DNA from 4 places in the Streptomyces sp. NBC_00247 genome. Region 1 is predicted to be linked to each of the others. Evidence: riboswitches for the same ligand, from Rfam matches in the RefSeq annotation. Region 1 holds a riboswitch; each other region holds the start of a gene.

Region 1 (3,791 bases):
CTGCGGGGGCCACGGCTGGTCGGGGTCGGCCGGTGTCTCCAGGCTGAGGACCTGTGCGGCCCGCAGCGCCACCCGGGTGTGCCCCTCGGGTGAGAGGTGCAGCCGGTCGTTGTCCCAGGCCCGGCGGTCCTGGATCGATCGCAAGGACCAGAGGTCCAGCACCGGACAGTGGTAGCGGTCCGCGATGGCCCGCAGGTGGACGTTGTAGGTGGCGATCTTGCCGCGCATGTGGCGGAGCACCGGGACCCCGCGGGTGTCGAATCCGGTGGTCACCATGACGGTGCCGACCGCGTTGGTGAGGTCGGCGACCGCGCGTTCGAAGCGCTCGGCCAGGTCGTCCGGGTCGGTGCCGGGCCGGATGATGTCGTTGCCGCCGGCGCAGAAGCTCACCAGGTCCGGTGCGAGCTCCTTGGCGCGGGGAACCTGCTCCTCGACTATCTGGTCGAGCAGTCGTCCGCGTACCGCGAGATTGGCGTACCGGAATAGCCCGTGCACGGAATCGGCACCGGCCGTCTCGTCGGGGGCGGGAAGCTGATCAGCGAGAAGAACCGCGAAACGGTCCGCCCAGCCGACATAGGATCCGTCCGGTCCGGGGTCCCCGACTCCCTCGGTGAAACTGTCGCCGATCGCCGCGTACGACCCGATGATGTCTGTCTTCTGGATTCTCGAATCGTCTGCCACGACCACATATCTTGCCCCTTTCCATGTGACCTACGCGACCGTAAGAAGGGGTTGACGTGGGGTGAGATAGACCACCCGGTCAGGTTTTGGTAAAGCCGGAATAAGTAGAGGGGCGGCGCGCTTACGCGCACCGCCCCTCGAAGCCCTGACGGATCGTGACGATACGTCAAGAGGAGGTGTCTCAGATGGAGACGCCGTGGGACCGCAGGTAGGCGATCGGGTCCACGTCCGAGCCGTAGCTCGGGGTGGTGCGGATCTCGAAGTGGAGGTGCGGGCCGGTGACGTTGCCGGTGGCACCCGAGAGACCGATCTGCTGGCCGCCGGTGACGGTCTGGCCGACCGAGACCATCAGCTGCGACTGGTGCGCGTACTGGGAGTACATGCCGTCGGCGTGCTTGATGATGACCTCGTTGCCGTAGGCGCCGTCGTAGCCGGCGGAGACGACGGTGCCGGGGCCGACGGCGCGGACGACGGTGCCGGTGGCGGCGCTGAAGTCGGAGCCGGTGTGGTAACCGCTGGACCACATGGAGCCGGAGGCGTGGTACTGGGTGGTGACGGTCGCGTTGGCCACCGGGGTGGTCCAGCCGGTGCTGTTGCTGTCGGCGGCCTTGGTGGTGGTCGCGGCGGACTCCGTCGCGGTCGCCGGGGCAGCCTTCGTCCCGGTCTTGGCGGCCGTCTTCGTCTCGGCCTTCGGAGCCTCGGCCTTGGCGGAGGACGCGGTGGAGGCCGAGCTGGACGCCTGGGCGCCGAGGGTCAGCTTCATGCCCGGGAGGATCAGGCTCGGGTTGCCGCCGACGACCTCGCGGTTGTCCTGGTAGAGCTTCTCCCAGCCACCCTTGATCTTGTGCTGGGCGGCGATCTTCGCCAGGTAGTCGCCCGAGACGACCTTGTAGGTCTTGGCGGACTGCTGGGCGGCCGGGGCCGACTGGGCGGCGGGGGCCGACTGCTCGGCGGCGTGGGCACCCGTGGCTCCGAGGAGCGGCAGGGCGACGACGGCGCCACCGGCTCCGACGGCGAGGATGCCGCGAGCGATCGGGCCGGACTTCTTACGACGGTGCTTACCCGGGATGGGCATGGGGAAATTCCTCTCCGGCGCCTACGAGGTGAGCTGTCGGGTTCGGGCTGGAGATGCCCGGTCGCGCTGAACACGACTTCACCCCGAGCCGTCCGGAACAACTCCGGTCGGCGGCTTACCTGGGTCCCCCGCTCCTGCCACGCATCAGTGAGTGCGAATTCCGGGCGGCGGCAGGATTAGGCGGTCCGTCCGGAGTGATGGTGAACGTAATCGAGCCAGGTCGGACGGAACAAGCCGTCGCAAGCGGAACGGAATCCCGGATCCGAAATCGGTCCGCTTTTCCGGTCACCCTCCGTGGATTACGGATCTTGGCATTCCGCGCGACGGACGGGCCGTCGCCCGGCCTTTCGGCCACACACGGTCACGGATATGATCCCGCTCACGAGATCACCCACCATCCCCCCTATAAACGGGTGATGTTGCGCAAAATCAACACAATGCGGACATGTCGCGCAGATCACGGATGCCGGATCTTCAGCCGCCGGCAACCGACCGCCGCTACTCCGGCGCCGGGGAGCGATGTCGTAGGGTCGCGACGAGCCGACGTCGGCGAGCAGCGCCGGCGCCCAGACGCACCGAGGAGCCGCTGTGACGCAGGTGCCGCAGTTCTCGCCGGCCGAACCCGAGCTGAGCGGGGTCCGTAACTTCCGGGACGTGGGCGGGTTGCCCACCACCGACGGACGACGGGTGCGGCACGGGAGGCTCTTCCGCAGCGGTCACCTCGCCGCCGCCACCGCCGAGGACGCCGTCTTCCTCGGTCGGCTCGGGCTGCACACCGTCTTCGACTTCCGCAACTCCGCCGACCAGAAGCTCGACGGCTTCGACGTGGAGCTGCCGGGCGTGCGCAGCGTCCTCATCCCGCTCTCGGACCCCGCCGACGGGGCCGGGTTCTGGCGGCTGGTGCGCGAGGGCGACATCGCGCAGCTGCGCTCACTGCTCGCCGACGGCAAGGGCACGGAGCGGATGCTCGCCTCGTACCGCTCGATCATCACCGACCGCACGGCCGAACACAGCCGGGTGCTGCACGCCCTGGCGGAGGACAGCGTGCCGGCGCTGATGCACTGCGCCGCGGGCAAGGACCGGGCGGGCCTGACGATGGCGGTGACCCTGCTCGCGGTCGGTGTCGAGCGCGAGGCCATCGCGGCGGACTACCTCAAGTCCAACGACGCCCACCGCCGGTACCGGCTGAGGCGCGGCGACCGTGCGGACCCGCTGGTCTCCACCGAGGTGATGAGCCTGCTCAACCCGCTCTTCGGAGCGCACATCGACTACCTGGACGCGGCCTTCGCCACGATCGAGGAGACCTGGGGCACCACGGAGCGCTACTTCGCCGAGGGGCTGGGACTCTCCGCGGAAACCCGGGAGCGGCTGCGCGAGCGGCTGCTGGACGAGGGGTAGGCAGCGCGATCAGGCCGCGGCGGCCCGGTCGGCCGGGCGATCCCGGTCGGGCCGCCCGGACCCGTCCCTCGTCGAGGTGGATCGTCCAGATGTCCCCGACCGCCCGTTCCGGTTCGACCAGGACCGCGACCCCGGCAACGACCGCAGGCGCGTCGGCCGGCCGCATCGGAGAGTCCGGGACAGCGTGCCGGGTGTAGGTCGGCAGTTCTCCGGTTCAGTCGAACGCGTGCAGTGGTGAGTCGCGGGCGAACCGTACCGGGCGGTTCTCCTCCACCCACGCGGTTGCCGCGTCGACCCGGTCCAGGTGCGCCGGCAGGTGTCCGGGGGCCGGCCCGTGGCTGAACCACACGAGGAAACCGACGGCGTCGACCGCCCACCAGTCCCAGGTGCATCCGGGCCGTGGATGCCGCAGGACGGTCGTCATGCGGTCACTCCACGGGCGCCGGTGGCCGCGGTCCGGAGGACTTCCTCGGCCTCGGGGAACGTCGGTACAGCGGTATCGGTGAGAACGATCATGGCCGTTTAGGGCGTGTGCCGAAAGTGGCGCCGTCCGCCCGGACGCCGCCGGACAGGCGGGACTTTCGACACACGGCCTAGACGTGCGCGGGGGATGAGTCCACGGGGAACTGACGGCGGG
Region 2 (3,791 bases), 3.4 Mb from region 1:
TGCCGGTGGCGAGCCCCCGGTACTCGGGGTGGGCACCGACCTTGGTGGCGACGACGACGTCCGCGCGGTTGCCTCGGGCCTTGAGCCACTTGCCGATGAGCGCCTCCGATTCGCCGCCCCGGTTGCCCGGGACCCAGGCCGAGTACGCGTCGGCGGTGTCGACGAAGTTGCCGCCGGCCGCGGTGTAGGCGTCGAGCACCGCGAAGGACTGGGCCTCGTCGGCGGTCCAGCCGAAGACGTTGCCGCCGAGGGCGAGGGGGAAGACCTTGATGCCGGACGTGCCGAGTGTGCGGAGAGAAGAAGTCATGAGGAGTTCAACGGAGCGGACGGGAGACCGTATTCCGCTTCCGGAGCTCCAGCCGCCACCCACGGGCCGCGATTCCGGCGGCGGATCCGGCCGTGATCCCGACGGTGGCTGCCGCGGCGACTGCCGCGCGACGGTTCCGGCCGGGATTCGGCAGGGATTCCGGCCGGGGTTCGGCAGGGATTCGGCCGGGATTCGGCAGGGCGAAGGGGAAGCCGGCAGCCCTGACGTCGGGGGGAAGCGTCAGGGCTGCCGGGGCAGGGGGCGCCCGAGGGCGTGTCCGGCGGGGGATACGCGGCCACCCGGGCCCACGCGGCGTGCCCGGGTGGGCCCGGAGGCGTCAGACGGTGAGGCCCTTGCCGGTCAGCCAGGCCATCGGGTCGATGCCGGTGCCGTCCGCGGTGTGGACTTCGAGGTGGAGGTGCGGGCCGGTGACGTTGCCGGTGGCTCCCACGCGGCCGATGGTGTCGCCCGTGCCGACCTGCTGGCCGACGACGACGTCCATGGAGGACTGGTGGCAGTACCAGATCTCCGTACCGTCGTCGAGCTGCAGGACCGTGCGGTACCCGTACGAGCCCGACCAGCCCGCCGACTTGACCGTTCCCCCGTGCACGGCCTTGACCGGGGTACCGGTCGGCGCGGCGAAGTCGAGACCGGTGTGCTGCCCGGAGGCCCACATCGTGCCGGCCTCGCCGAAGGTGGAGGTGATCGTGTACGCGGAGGTGGGGAGCGAGTAGCTGGCGGCGAGCTTGGCGAGCCTCTCGGCCTCGGCCTTCTTCGCCGCGGCCTCCTCCGCCGCCTTCTTCTCCGCCGCGGCCTTCGCCGTGGCCGCGTCCTGCTGCTTCTTGGCCTCGGTGGCGGCCTTGGCCGCCGCCGCCTCCTCCTCCGCCGCCTTCGCGTCCGCGTCGGCGGCGGACTGCTGCTGCTCGGCCTGCTGGAGGATGCGGGCGCGCAGCGCCTCGCCCGCGTCGGTGGCGCCCTGCTCGGTCTCCGCCGTGGTGAGCCCGGCCGTGGTGAACGGCGCGGCGGCTGCCACCGGCACGGGAGTGTCGTCGGACTGGACCGCGGTGATCAGAGCACCCAGCCCGGGAAGGGACTTGGCGTCCGGAAGGTTGTCCGCGAGCGAATCGGGAAGAGAAATGGAGACCGGCGGCTTGCTCTGCGCGGTGGCCATGCCGCCCGCACCGACGGCCGCGATGACGCCGACCCCGAGGACGGTGGAACTACGCGCGAGACCACGCTGCTTGGCGACGCGGTGCCGGCCGCGTACGGGGCGGAGGGAATCCTCGGTGGGGTTCCATTCCTCCCAGGCCCTGTCGGCGTCCCCGGGGGAGCCGAAACCCTCACGGGTGGCGAAGGGTGACGGGGCTTCGGGGGCAGGCTGGTTGGACGCCACGTGGGCGCACTCCTTTCCTTCCTTCTCGCCTACCGGGTTAGCTGACGGGTTCGGAGCAGGAAGGTCTCCTACGGGCGCCTGGTGTCTCTGTCGAGACACAGGTGTCCGATTCACCCCAAGAAGTGGTTCCCCGGTTCCCTTGCGGAATTCGGCGCTCGCGCACGGCGCCGTCTCTGACGACGGCTGGGACGACCGCGCTGCGTTATCGAACGTTAATAGACATACGGCTCCGATTCCAAGCCGTTCCCCTTGATCATTCCCGCTTCGGGCCGGGATTTACCTGGGCATTCCCCCGCCAATAGGGGCGACTTGCGGACGACCCGTACGACCGCATTCATCTGACGGTGTGTCATATGTTATCGAGCGGCACCGCCCCGCTACGGACCGTCGCCGCACCCGGGGCGACGGTCCGCGGAGCCGACCGCGGGAGCGCCACCCGGGCGTGATTCCGAGAAGTGACGCCGGCCGCCCGGAACCGCGTCAGCCGCCGCCGCGGCCCACGATCGGCACGGTGGTCCGGCGCTCCGGCTGGTCCTCCGCGGGCCGGGCCACCGCGAGCAGCGCCAAGTCGTCCGTCGAGTGGCCACCGGTGTGCAGCCGGACGTCGTCGGTGAGCGCCGAGAGCAGCTCGTCGGGACCGGGGAAGATCCTGCCGCGCAGCCGCTCCGCCGGGTCGTAGAACACGCCCGCCGAGTCGCGCGCCTCGGAGAGCCCGTCCGTGTAGGTCAACAGGGTCGCGCCCGGCGGGAAGTCCCACTCGTCAGCCTGGTCCGGCCAGGCTCCCAGCGCCATGCCGAGCGGCAGCGCGGGCGTACCGGGCCGCAGCACGTCCAGCGCTCCCCCGGCGTGCAACAGCAACGGTTCGGGGTGGCCCCGGTTGACGATCCGCAGCGTGGCGGAGCCCTGGGGGATCTCGGCGAGCACCGCGGTGACGAACCCCTCCACCGGGTCCAGGCCCCCGCGCCGCGCCGCGTCCCTGACCAGCGCACGCTCCAGCCGGTCCGCCACCCCCTCCAGCGTCTCCTCCTGCTCGGCGGCCTCCCGGAACGCGCCGATGATCACCGCCACCGCCTCGACCGCGTCGAGCCCCTTGCCGCGCACGTCGCCCAGGACGAGACGCACTCCGTGCGGAGTGTCCGCGACGGCGAACAGGTCGCCGCCGACGTACTCGTCCGCCTGCGCCGCCTCGTACCGCGCGGCGACATGGAGCCCGCCCACCCGGTCGGCCGGAACGGGCAGCACCGCGCGCATGGCGGTCTCCGCGATGATCCGGGCGGAGGCCAGCTGCTCGCTTCCGCGCCGCACCACCCCGTTGATGACGAGCGCCAGCACGGCCGTGGTGGCCACGGTGAGCGTCTCGATGATCGGAACGATCTCGCCGATGGTGCCCACGTACACCCGCATCGCGATGACGGCCGACAGCGAGGCGGCACCGATCCGGACGGTGCCGGCCCGGGAGGCGAACGGCGCGGCGATCAGAGGCGCGGCGACGAACAGGGGTACCGCCGTGAAGCGGGGCGGTGACGCGATGTCGAAGACCAGCCCGCCGAGGACGAGCAGGGCAGGCAGAATCCGCACGAATCGCCGGGCACTGACACCCCCGGACGCCCAACCGCCCCCGTACAGCCGTTTCGCCACCTCTGTGCTTCTCCTGCCCTGTCCCGCCACGGCTGCGGAACCTACCGCGCCCCGCCCGGGCCGGCCCGAACCGCGCCGTGCGGCGACTCCTCGTCGTCCATTGGGGGGAGCGCACGGCTCCCCGTCGAGCGCCCCCCACCGTCGGCGTACGGCGGGTGCACCGGTCCGGCGGAACGGGGTTCCACACCGTTCGGCGAGTGCCCGTGCGCCGCGCACGGAAACGGCGGCGCAACCGCTCCGGACGCCCGGACTCCCCGGACGCCCGGACTCCCGTCAACGCGTTCGACCTGGTGGCCGCGACCGTGCGGGTGTGCGAGGTCCCTGGATGGACCAGTTCATGCCCATTACGGCAGATCTTTACGCGCCGGTCGGACCGAGCGGGCCGAACACTCGCAGAGAACGGAGGGGCCGAACGGACGACGCTTGCGCACGCATTCCCGTGGGCGAACACGC
Region 3 (3,791 bases), 1.0 Mb from region 1:
CCGCGCCGACGAACTCTGCCGCTTCGCGGTGCTGTTCGGTGACCCGCAGCTCGCGCTGACGGCCGTCGGACGCGTTCTCGACATCACCGCCGACGAGGTGCGGAAGGTCGCCGCCGCCACGCTGCGCCCCGACAACCGTGCCGTGCTGGTCTACGAGCCGGTCGAACCGGCCGAGCCGGACGACGGGACCGCTGCCGAGGACGGCGCGGACACCGACGCCGACGAGGAGGCCGGCAAGTGAGCGACGCCGCCGTGACTGGAGTAGCCATGGACTTCCACCCGCAGCCCACCCCGGGAACCGCACGCCCCTGGGCCTTCCCGGCACCCGAACGCGGCACCCTGCCCAACGGGCTGACGGTGCTCCGCAGCCACCGCCCCGGCCAGCAGGTCGTCGCGGTCGAGATCCACCTCGAAGCACCGCTCGACGCCGAACCCGAGGGCCTGGACGGCGTCGCCACCATCATGGCGCGTGCCCTCTCCGAGGGAACCGACAAGCGCAGCGCCGAGGAGTTCGCCGCCGAGCTGGAGCGCTGCGGCGCCACGCTCGACGCGCACGCCGACCACCCGGGCGTCCGGGTCTCGCTGGAGGTGCCCGTCTCCCGCCTGGCCAAGGCGCTCGGCCTGGTCGCCGAGGCGCTGCGGGCCCCCGCCTTCGCCGACAGCGAGATCGAGCGCCTGGTGGGAAACCGCCTGGACGAGATCCCGCACGAGCAGGCCAACCCCGCGCGCCGCGCGGCCAAGCAGCTCTACAAGGAGCTGTTCCCGGCCACCGCCCGGATGTCGCGCCCGCGTCTGGGCACCGAGGACACCGTGCGGCGGATCGACGCCGCCGCCGTCCGCGCCTTCTACGACGCCCACGTCCGCCCCGCCACGGCGGTCGCGGTCGTCGTCGGCGACCTCACCGGCATCGACCTGGACGCACTGCTCGCCGAGACCCTGGGCGACTGGTCGGGCAACGGCGGCAGCCCCCGTCCGGTGGCGCCGATCACCGCGGACGACACCGGCCGCGTGGTCGTCGTCAACCGTCCGGGAGCCGTACAGACGCAGCTGCTCATCGGCCGCATCGGCGCGGACCGGCACGACAGCGTCTGGCCCGCCCAGGTCCTCGGGGCGTACTGCCTCGGCGGCACGCTCACCTCGCGGCTCGACCGGGTGCTGCGCGAGGAGAAGGGCTACACCTACGGCGTACGCGCGTTCGCCCAGGTGCTCCGCTCCACCGCCGGCGGTCCGGACTCCGGACCGGCCGGTGCGGCGATGCTGGCCATCAGCGGTTCGGTGGACACCGAGTCCACGGGACCCGCGCTCGACGACCTCTGGAAGGTCCTGCGGACCCTCGCGGCGGACGGGCTGACGGACGCCGAGCGCGAGACCGCCGTGCAGAACCTCGTGGGGGTCGCCCCGCTGAAGTTCGAGACGGCGGCCTCGGTCGCGGCGACCCTCGCCGACCAGGTCGAGCAGCAGCTGCCCGACGACTTCCAGGCCCACCTGTACGCCCGGCTCGCCGAGACCGGCACGGTCGAGGCGACCGCCGCGGTGGTCAACGCCTTCCCGGTGGACCGGCTGGTGACGATCCTGGTGGGCGACGCGGCGCAGATCGCCGAGCCCGTCCGCGCGCTGGGCATCGGTGAGGTGACGGTCGTGAACGGCTGACCGGCCGTCACCCGCACGACCGGGTACGCCCGGCAGCGCGACCCCGGCGGGAGAGATCTCGTCGGGGTCGCGTCGTTTGTCCTCTTTGCCGGAAGCGTGGCTGTCTGCCCTGTGGGATGCGCTACAAAACGCCCTGTCCGTTTGGTGATCGAAAGCGCCGCGGCCTAGCGTCGATCCGGCTGTCCGCCGACTGTGTACCGCACTCGCGGTGCCGGACAGCCATCGCCGAGTCCCCGTCAGGCGCGAGCCTGGGGAGCCGGGGACCCGTGAAGTCCCTGGGGTGAATCGGGCGCGCCCGTCTCGTGAGAGGCGTGAACGCCCGTAGGAGACCTTCCTGCTCCGAACCCGTCAGCTAACCCGGTAGGCGAGAAGGAAGGAAAGGATCCGCTCCTCCATGGCGTTCACCCGTGCCACCGGGACGCATCGTGCCCCGGGCCGTCTGACGCGCACCACCGCCCGGTTCGCCGGTGTCGCGGCACTCGCGGCCACCGGCGTCGTCGCTTCGACGGCCTCCCCGGCCCTCGCCGCCGATCCGTCCGTCCCGTCGCCCCGTACGACCGGCCTCATCGGGGCCGTGGCGCTCGGCGACTCCATCGCGGACCGGATAGCCGACCAGGCGGAGGCCCAGCACCGCGTCGCCGAGGCCAGGGCGAAGGCCGAAGCGAAGGCCAAGGCCGAGGCCGCCGTACGGGTCAGGGAAGCCCGTGAGGCGAAGGCGCGCGCCGCGCGTGCCGCCGAACGCAAGCGGCTGAACTCCTTCCACCTGCCCGTCGCGGGGTCGTACATCAGCACCGGTTACAGGTCGAGCGGCTCCCTCTGGTCCTCCGGCAGCCACTCCGGCGTCGACTTCCACGCCGCCACGGGTACCCCCGTCCACGCCGTGGGCGCGGGCACGGTCGTCGAAGCCGGCTGGGGCGGCGCGTACGGCAACAACGTCGTGCTGCGGATGACGGACGGCACGTACACCCAGTACGGCCACCTCTCCTCGATCGGTGTCTCGGTCGGCCAGAGCGTCTCGTCGGGCGAGCGGATCGGCCTCTCCGGCGCCACCGGCAACGCGACCGGCCCGCACCTGCACTTCGAGGCGCGCACCGGACCGGAGTACGGCTCCGACATGGACCCCGTGGCGTATCTGCGGGCCCACGGCCTCACGGTCTGACCCGCGCTCCCGGTCCTGCCTTCGCGCTCGCCCCCACCGGCGCTGACCGGCCCTGATCGCCCCCTGATCACCCCGAAGCCCCGGACCCGTGCCGGGGCTTCGGCATATCACCCGAAACCCTCCGGCCCGCCGGCTCCGCAGGCAAAAGATATGTGCGAATTCCGGTACGCCATCGGAAATTCACTCAGATTGCAATAGAGTCACGGTGCAGGCTTCGATCGGCCGCGTTTCGCGGGGATTAAGGCGGAGGTTCGGACATGCGCATTCCCGCGCACTCGGTATGCACGGCAATCCGTGAAGACATCGTCTCGGGCGTCTACGAGCGCGGCAGCCGCCTCACCGAGGAGCTTCTGGCGCGGCGCTACGGCGTCTCGCGCGTCCCGGTGCGCGAAGCCCTGCGGACCCTGGAGTCCGAGGGGTTCGTGGTCACCCGCAGGCATGCGGGCGCCTGTGTCGCCGAACCGACCGAGCAGGAGGCGGCCGACCTCCTGGAGGTGAAGCTCCTGCTGGAGCCGCTGGGTGCGGCACGGGCCGCGCAGCGCCGCACCGAGGCTCACCTCAAGGTCCTGCGCGGACTGGTCAAGCTGGGACAGGAGCGGGCCCGCCGGGGCGAGGGGGAGGACCTGCGCTCGCTGGGCGGCTGGTTCCACGAGACGCTCGCCCAGGCGTCGGGCAGCCCCGGTCTCATCGCGCTGCTGACCCAGCTCCGGCACAAGATCACCTGGATGTACGCCGTCGAGCAGCCGGTCCGCCCCGTCGAGTCGTGGGCCGAACACGGAGCCCTCGTGGACGCGGTGGCCCGGGGCGACGCGGAGCGCGCCAGGGGGCTGGCCACGCAGCACGCGGAGCGTTCGCTGGCCGCACACCGGCCGCGCCGCCCGGTCCGAGCGGTGAAACAGTCCCGGGTGAGCACTTCGCAACATCCCGTAAACACCTCGGGTGCCCGTCATTAACAAACTCGCCGTATACAAAGAGAAGCGAA
Region 4 (3,791 bases), 2.2 Mb from region 1:
GTCCTTGTAGAACTCGGACGCGGCGACGTCGAGCGCGAGCGCGATGTCGCGGCCGGGGACGAAGCCGGCCTCCTTGATGGCCTCGACGATGAGGTCGAGGGCGGCGCGGTTGGACTCGAGGTTCGGGGCGAAGCCGCCCTCGTCGCCGAGACCGGTGGAGAGGCCCTTGGTCTTCAGGACCTTCTTCAGCGTGTGGTAGGTCTCGGCACCCCAGCGAAGGGCCTCGGAGAAGGACTCCGCGCCGATCGGGGCGATCATGAACTCCTGGATGTCGACGTTGGAGTCGGCGTGCGACCCACCGTTCAGGATGTTCATCATCGGAACGGGCAGCAGGTGCGCGTTCGGGCCGCCGAGGTAGCGGAAGAGCGGGAGGTCGGCGGCCTCGGAGGCGGCGTGGGCCACGGCGAGCGAGACGCCGAGGATGGCGTTGGCGCCGAGCGAGCCCTTGTTCTCCGTGGCGTCGAGGTCGCACATCGCCTGGTCGATCAGACGCTGCTCGGTGGCGTCGTAGCCGACGAGCTCCGGGCCGATCTGCTCGATGACGGCGAGGACGGCCTTCTCCACGCCCTTGCCGAGGTAACGCTTGGGGTCGCCGTCGCGAAGCTCGACGGCCTCGAACGCGCCGGTGGAGGCGCCGGACGGAACGGCAGCACGGCCCGTGCTGCCGTCGTCGAGACCAACTTCGACCTCGACGGTGGGGTTACCCCGCGAGTCGAGGATTTCCCGGGCTACGACGACGTCGATGGACGGCACGAGCATCTCCTTCTGGGATGTGACGCTGACTGTGCGGGGCTCTTGAGCCTGGCGACTAGAGCCTAACCGGACACAGGACATCGGCCAGCCGACCGTCCGTCCAGTGACACGACGAGCCTACACATTGTTTCCGTACGGAACATAACGTCCGGCGGTACGGGGGCCGGCGGTCCGCGGTACGGCGGGGGAAGCGAACCTCTCCTTCCCCTCCTCACCTGTACGCCGCTCGCGGTCCCGCATCCGCACCGGCGCCGGAAAAGGCCCTGGCCCGGCGCGCGGGGGGAGTGCGCGCCGGGCCAGGGAGTGGGAAAGGGGTGCCGCCGGACACCCCCGTTCCGGGGAGGAGTGGTTCGTGATTACTTCAGGTGGAGCTGCTGACCCGGGAAGATGAGGTCGGCGTCGTCGACGATGTCGTGGTTCAACTCGAACAGCTTCTGCCAGCCGCCCTTGACGCCCTGCTTCTCGGCGATGGTGCTGAGGGTGTCGCCGGTGACGACCTTGTACTCGCCGTCGCCCTTCTCCACCTTGTCGCCGGTCGGCGTGGTGACGGTCTCGGACTTCGCGGCGGCGGGGCGGTCCTCGCCGCGGGAGGCGGTCTGCGAGTCGGTGGCGCGGTCCGGCGTCGCCGTGGTGGCGCTGTCGTCGGTCGCGGTCGAGCCGGTGCTCGCGGAGGAGCCCGTGTCGACGCCCGGGTCCACACCGTCGTTGGTGAGGTTGCCGGCACCGGCGCAGGACCAGGCACCCGGGCCCTGCAGGTCGAGCAGCACCTCGGCGGTGGCGATCTGCTGCTCCTTGGTCGCCAGGTCGGCGCGGGGGGCGTACTTCGTACCGCCGGCGGCGGCCCAGCTGGACTGCGAGAACTGCAGGCCGCCGTAGTAGCCGTTGCCGGTGTTGATGGACCAGTTGCCACCGGACTCGCACTGGGCGACGGCGTCCCAGGTGGCGACGGAGGCGGCGGAAGCGTTGGTGGCGCCCATCAGCGGGAGGGCGATGGCGGCACCGGCGACGCCGGCGAGCGTGGCCACACGGACGGCCTTGGACGAGCGGCGGTGCTTACCGTTGCTGGACAGCAGCATGGAACGTCTCCTCACCGACGCCTACGAGGTGAGCTGTCGGGTTCGGGCCAATGAGTGCCCGGCCACACGTCCTTGCGTGTGGCTTAACCCCTAGCCGGCTCCGGCCGCCCGTCGTTCCGACGGGCCGTCCGATACCGGCGGCTTACCTGGGTCCCCCGCTCCTGCCTACGGCGCTTTACGCGTCTGTTCCCTTCGACCGACGGCAGGATTCGGCGTGACGGTCGACGGGGCCCGCGGTGCGAGCGGTTCTGACCGTAAACAGAGGGAACCCCCACATTCAATGATGGACATATCAGACAATCAGACCTTACTAGCCACGGTTGAATAACCGTTTCCGCAGGTCAAAGCGGACATCTGCGAACGCCGGTGACCGCGACACGCCGAAACAGCGAAGAGACCCATGTCTCACTTTCGCAAAAGTGGACATAGGCCCCTTAACTGCCCCTCTTTTTGGGGTGTTTTCCCGAATTGGATCAGTTGGCGGGAGCGGTCTCGGCCGTGTCGGGAACGGTCTCCGGCGTGTCGGAGGTGGCGTCCGACGCGGCCGGGGCGGTGCCGGTCGCCGCGGGGGCCTCCGCCGACGTCAGGTCGAGCTCCTGGCCGGGCAGGATCAGGTCCGGGTCGGAGCCGATCACGCTCTCGTTGGCCTGGTAGAGCTCGGTCCAGCCGTCGGAGAGGTTCTGCGCGTCGGCGATCGCCCAGAGGTTGTCGCCGGACCGGACCGTGTACGTCCCGTCCGTCGCGAGGGTCGTGTCGTCGCGCGCGTCGCCGTCCCCGCGCGAGGCGTGCCGGCCGGTGTCGCGCGAGGCGTCGGCGGCCGCCTCGTCCGGGTCGGGCGTCCCGCGGTGCTTGCCGCTCGTCGCGGTGTCACCGGTCGCCGCGTCCGTCGCGCCGCCCTTGGTACCGCTCTTCGCACCGCTCTTGCCGGGCGTGGTGGCGTCCGGGGTGGCCGAGCCGGAGGGCGAGGGGGTCGCGGAGGCGTCGGGGCTCGGCGTGGCGCTGCTCCCGGAGGTGCCGCCGGAGTCCGGGGCGCCGGTCGAGCCGGAGGAGCCCGTCGACTCCGCGGTGCCGGTGGAGACGGGTGCGCCGTCCGCGTCCGGGATCGTGCCGGCCGAGGCTCCCGCGTCCGTGGAGCCGGGGTCGACGCCGATGAGGGCGCCCGCGGGCGCCAGCCCGGAGATCACCGCGCACCCGGGCCACGCCTGCGGGCCCTTGGCGTCGAGCACCTTCTCCGCCACGGCTATCTGCTGGGTGCGGCTGGCGAGATCCGCGCGCTGCGCGTACTCCGTACCGCCGTAGGCGGACCAGGTCTCCTGGGAGAACTGCAGTCCGCCGTAGTAGCCGTTGCCGAAGTCCGCGCTCCAGGTGCCGCCGCTCTCGCATTCGGCGACCTTGTCCCAGGTGTTCGCGTCCGCCGCGCCGGCACTGCCTGCGGCGAGGAGCGGAATCGCGAGGGCGGAGCCTGTCACGCCGGCTGCGACGACGATGGCGGGTGCCTGGCGAGGGCGGCGGTGTCTGCCGTTCGCGGAGCCCATGGGAGTGCCTTCCGTGTGACTGACGGGTGAACTGATGCGTCGAACCGTGAACCTAGCGGGACTCGAACGTGTGTCACAAGTCGATGCCTCGCAGATCACGTGAACATCACAGTGTTGACGGAACGTCACCTTGGTCGAGCGCCGGCCTGGGCGTGAACTCCACCGGAAGGGTGCGCAGTCCACGCATGATGAGCCCTCCACGCCACCGCAAATCGGCTGTTTCTCCCGCAAGACGCAGGTCAGGGAGGCGCCTCAACAGGGTCGCGAGGGCGGTCCGTCCCTCCAGCCGGGCGAGCGGCGCACCCACGCAGTAGTGGATGCCGTGGCCGTAGCCGAGGTGCTGATTGTCACGCCGGGCGAGGTCGAGCGTGTCGGGGTCCTCGAAGCGCGCGGGGTCGCGGTCGGCCGCCGCGAGGACCACGAGCAC

What was found. A riboswitch is a leader RNA that binds a small molecule or an ion and turns the genes downstream of it on or off. The one in region 1 is predicted to bind cyclic di-AMP.
Region 2: it holds a riboswitch for cyclic di-AMP, as region 1 does, so the genes downstream of both, OHT52_RS15820 (M23 family metallopeptidase) here and OHT52_RS01095 (LysM peptidoglycan-binding domain-containing M23 family metallopeptidase) in region 1, are expected to answer to the same signal.
Region 3: it holds a riboswitch for cyclic di-AMP, as region 1 does, so the genes downstream of both, OHT52_RS05290 (M23 family metallopeptidase) here and OHT52_RS01095 (LysM peptidoglycan-binding domain-containing M23 family metallopeptidase) in region 1, are expected to answer to the same signal.
Region 4: it holds a riboswitch for cyclic di-AMP, as region 1 does, so the genes downstream of both, OHT52_RS10560 (transglycosylase family protein) here and OHT52_RS01095 (LysM peptidoglycan-binding domain-containing M23 family metallopeptidase) in region 1, are expected to answer to the same signal.

What each region holds. Positions count from the first base shown of each region.
Region 1 covers NZ_CP108093.1:315,223-319,013, forward strand. The annotation lists gene OHT52_RS01090 (SGNH/GDSL hydrolase family protein) at 1-681, opposite strand, end outside; gene OHT52_RS01095 (LysM peptidoglycan-binding domain-containing M23 family metallopeptidase) at 863-1,756, opposite strand; cyclic di-AMP (ydaO/yuaA leader) riboswitch at 1,760-1,916, opposite strand; gene OHT52_RS01100 (tyrosine-protein phosphatase) at 2,345-3,154, shown strand; gene OHT52_RS01105 (hypothetical protein) at 3,369-3,578, opposite strand.
Region 2 covers NZ_CP108093.1:3,713,356-3,717,146, reverse strand. The annotation lists gene OHT52_RS15825 (aldo/keto reductase) at 1-307, opposite strand, end outside; gene OHT52_RS15820 (M23 family metallopeptidase) at 645-1,700, opposite strand; cyclic di-AMP (ydaO/yuaA leader) riboswitch at 1,712-1,864, opposite strand; gene OHT52_RS15815 (PP2C family protein-serine/threonine phosphatase) at 2,181-3,338, opposite strand.
Region 3 covers NZ_CP108093.1:1,336,747-1,340,537, reverse strand. The annotation lists gene OHT52_RS05300 (M16 family metallopeptidase) at 1-241, shown strand, start outside; gene OHT52_RS05295 (M16 family metallopeptidase) at 268-1,650, shown strand; cyclic di-AMP (ydaO/yuaA leader) riboswitch at 1,864-2,031, shown strand; gene OHT52_RS05290 (M23 family metallopeptidase) at 2,045-2,809, shown strand; gene OHT52_RS05285 (GntR family transcriptional regulator) at 3,067-3,762, shown strand.
Region 4 covers NZ_CP108093.1:2,543,803-2,547,593, forward strand. The annotation lists gene eno (phosphopyruvate hydratase) at 1-759, opposite strand, end outside; gene OHT52_RS10560 (transglycosylase family protein) at 1,110-1,829, opposite strand; cyclic di-AMP (ydaO/yuaA leader) riboswitch at 1,833-2,012, opposite strand; gene OHT52_RS10565 (transglycosylase family protein) at 2,303-3,364, opposite strand; gene OHT52_RS10570 (cytochrome P450 family protein) at 3,471-3,791, opposite strand, start outside.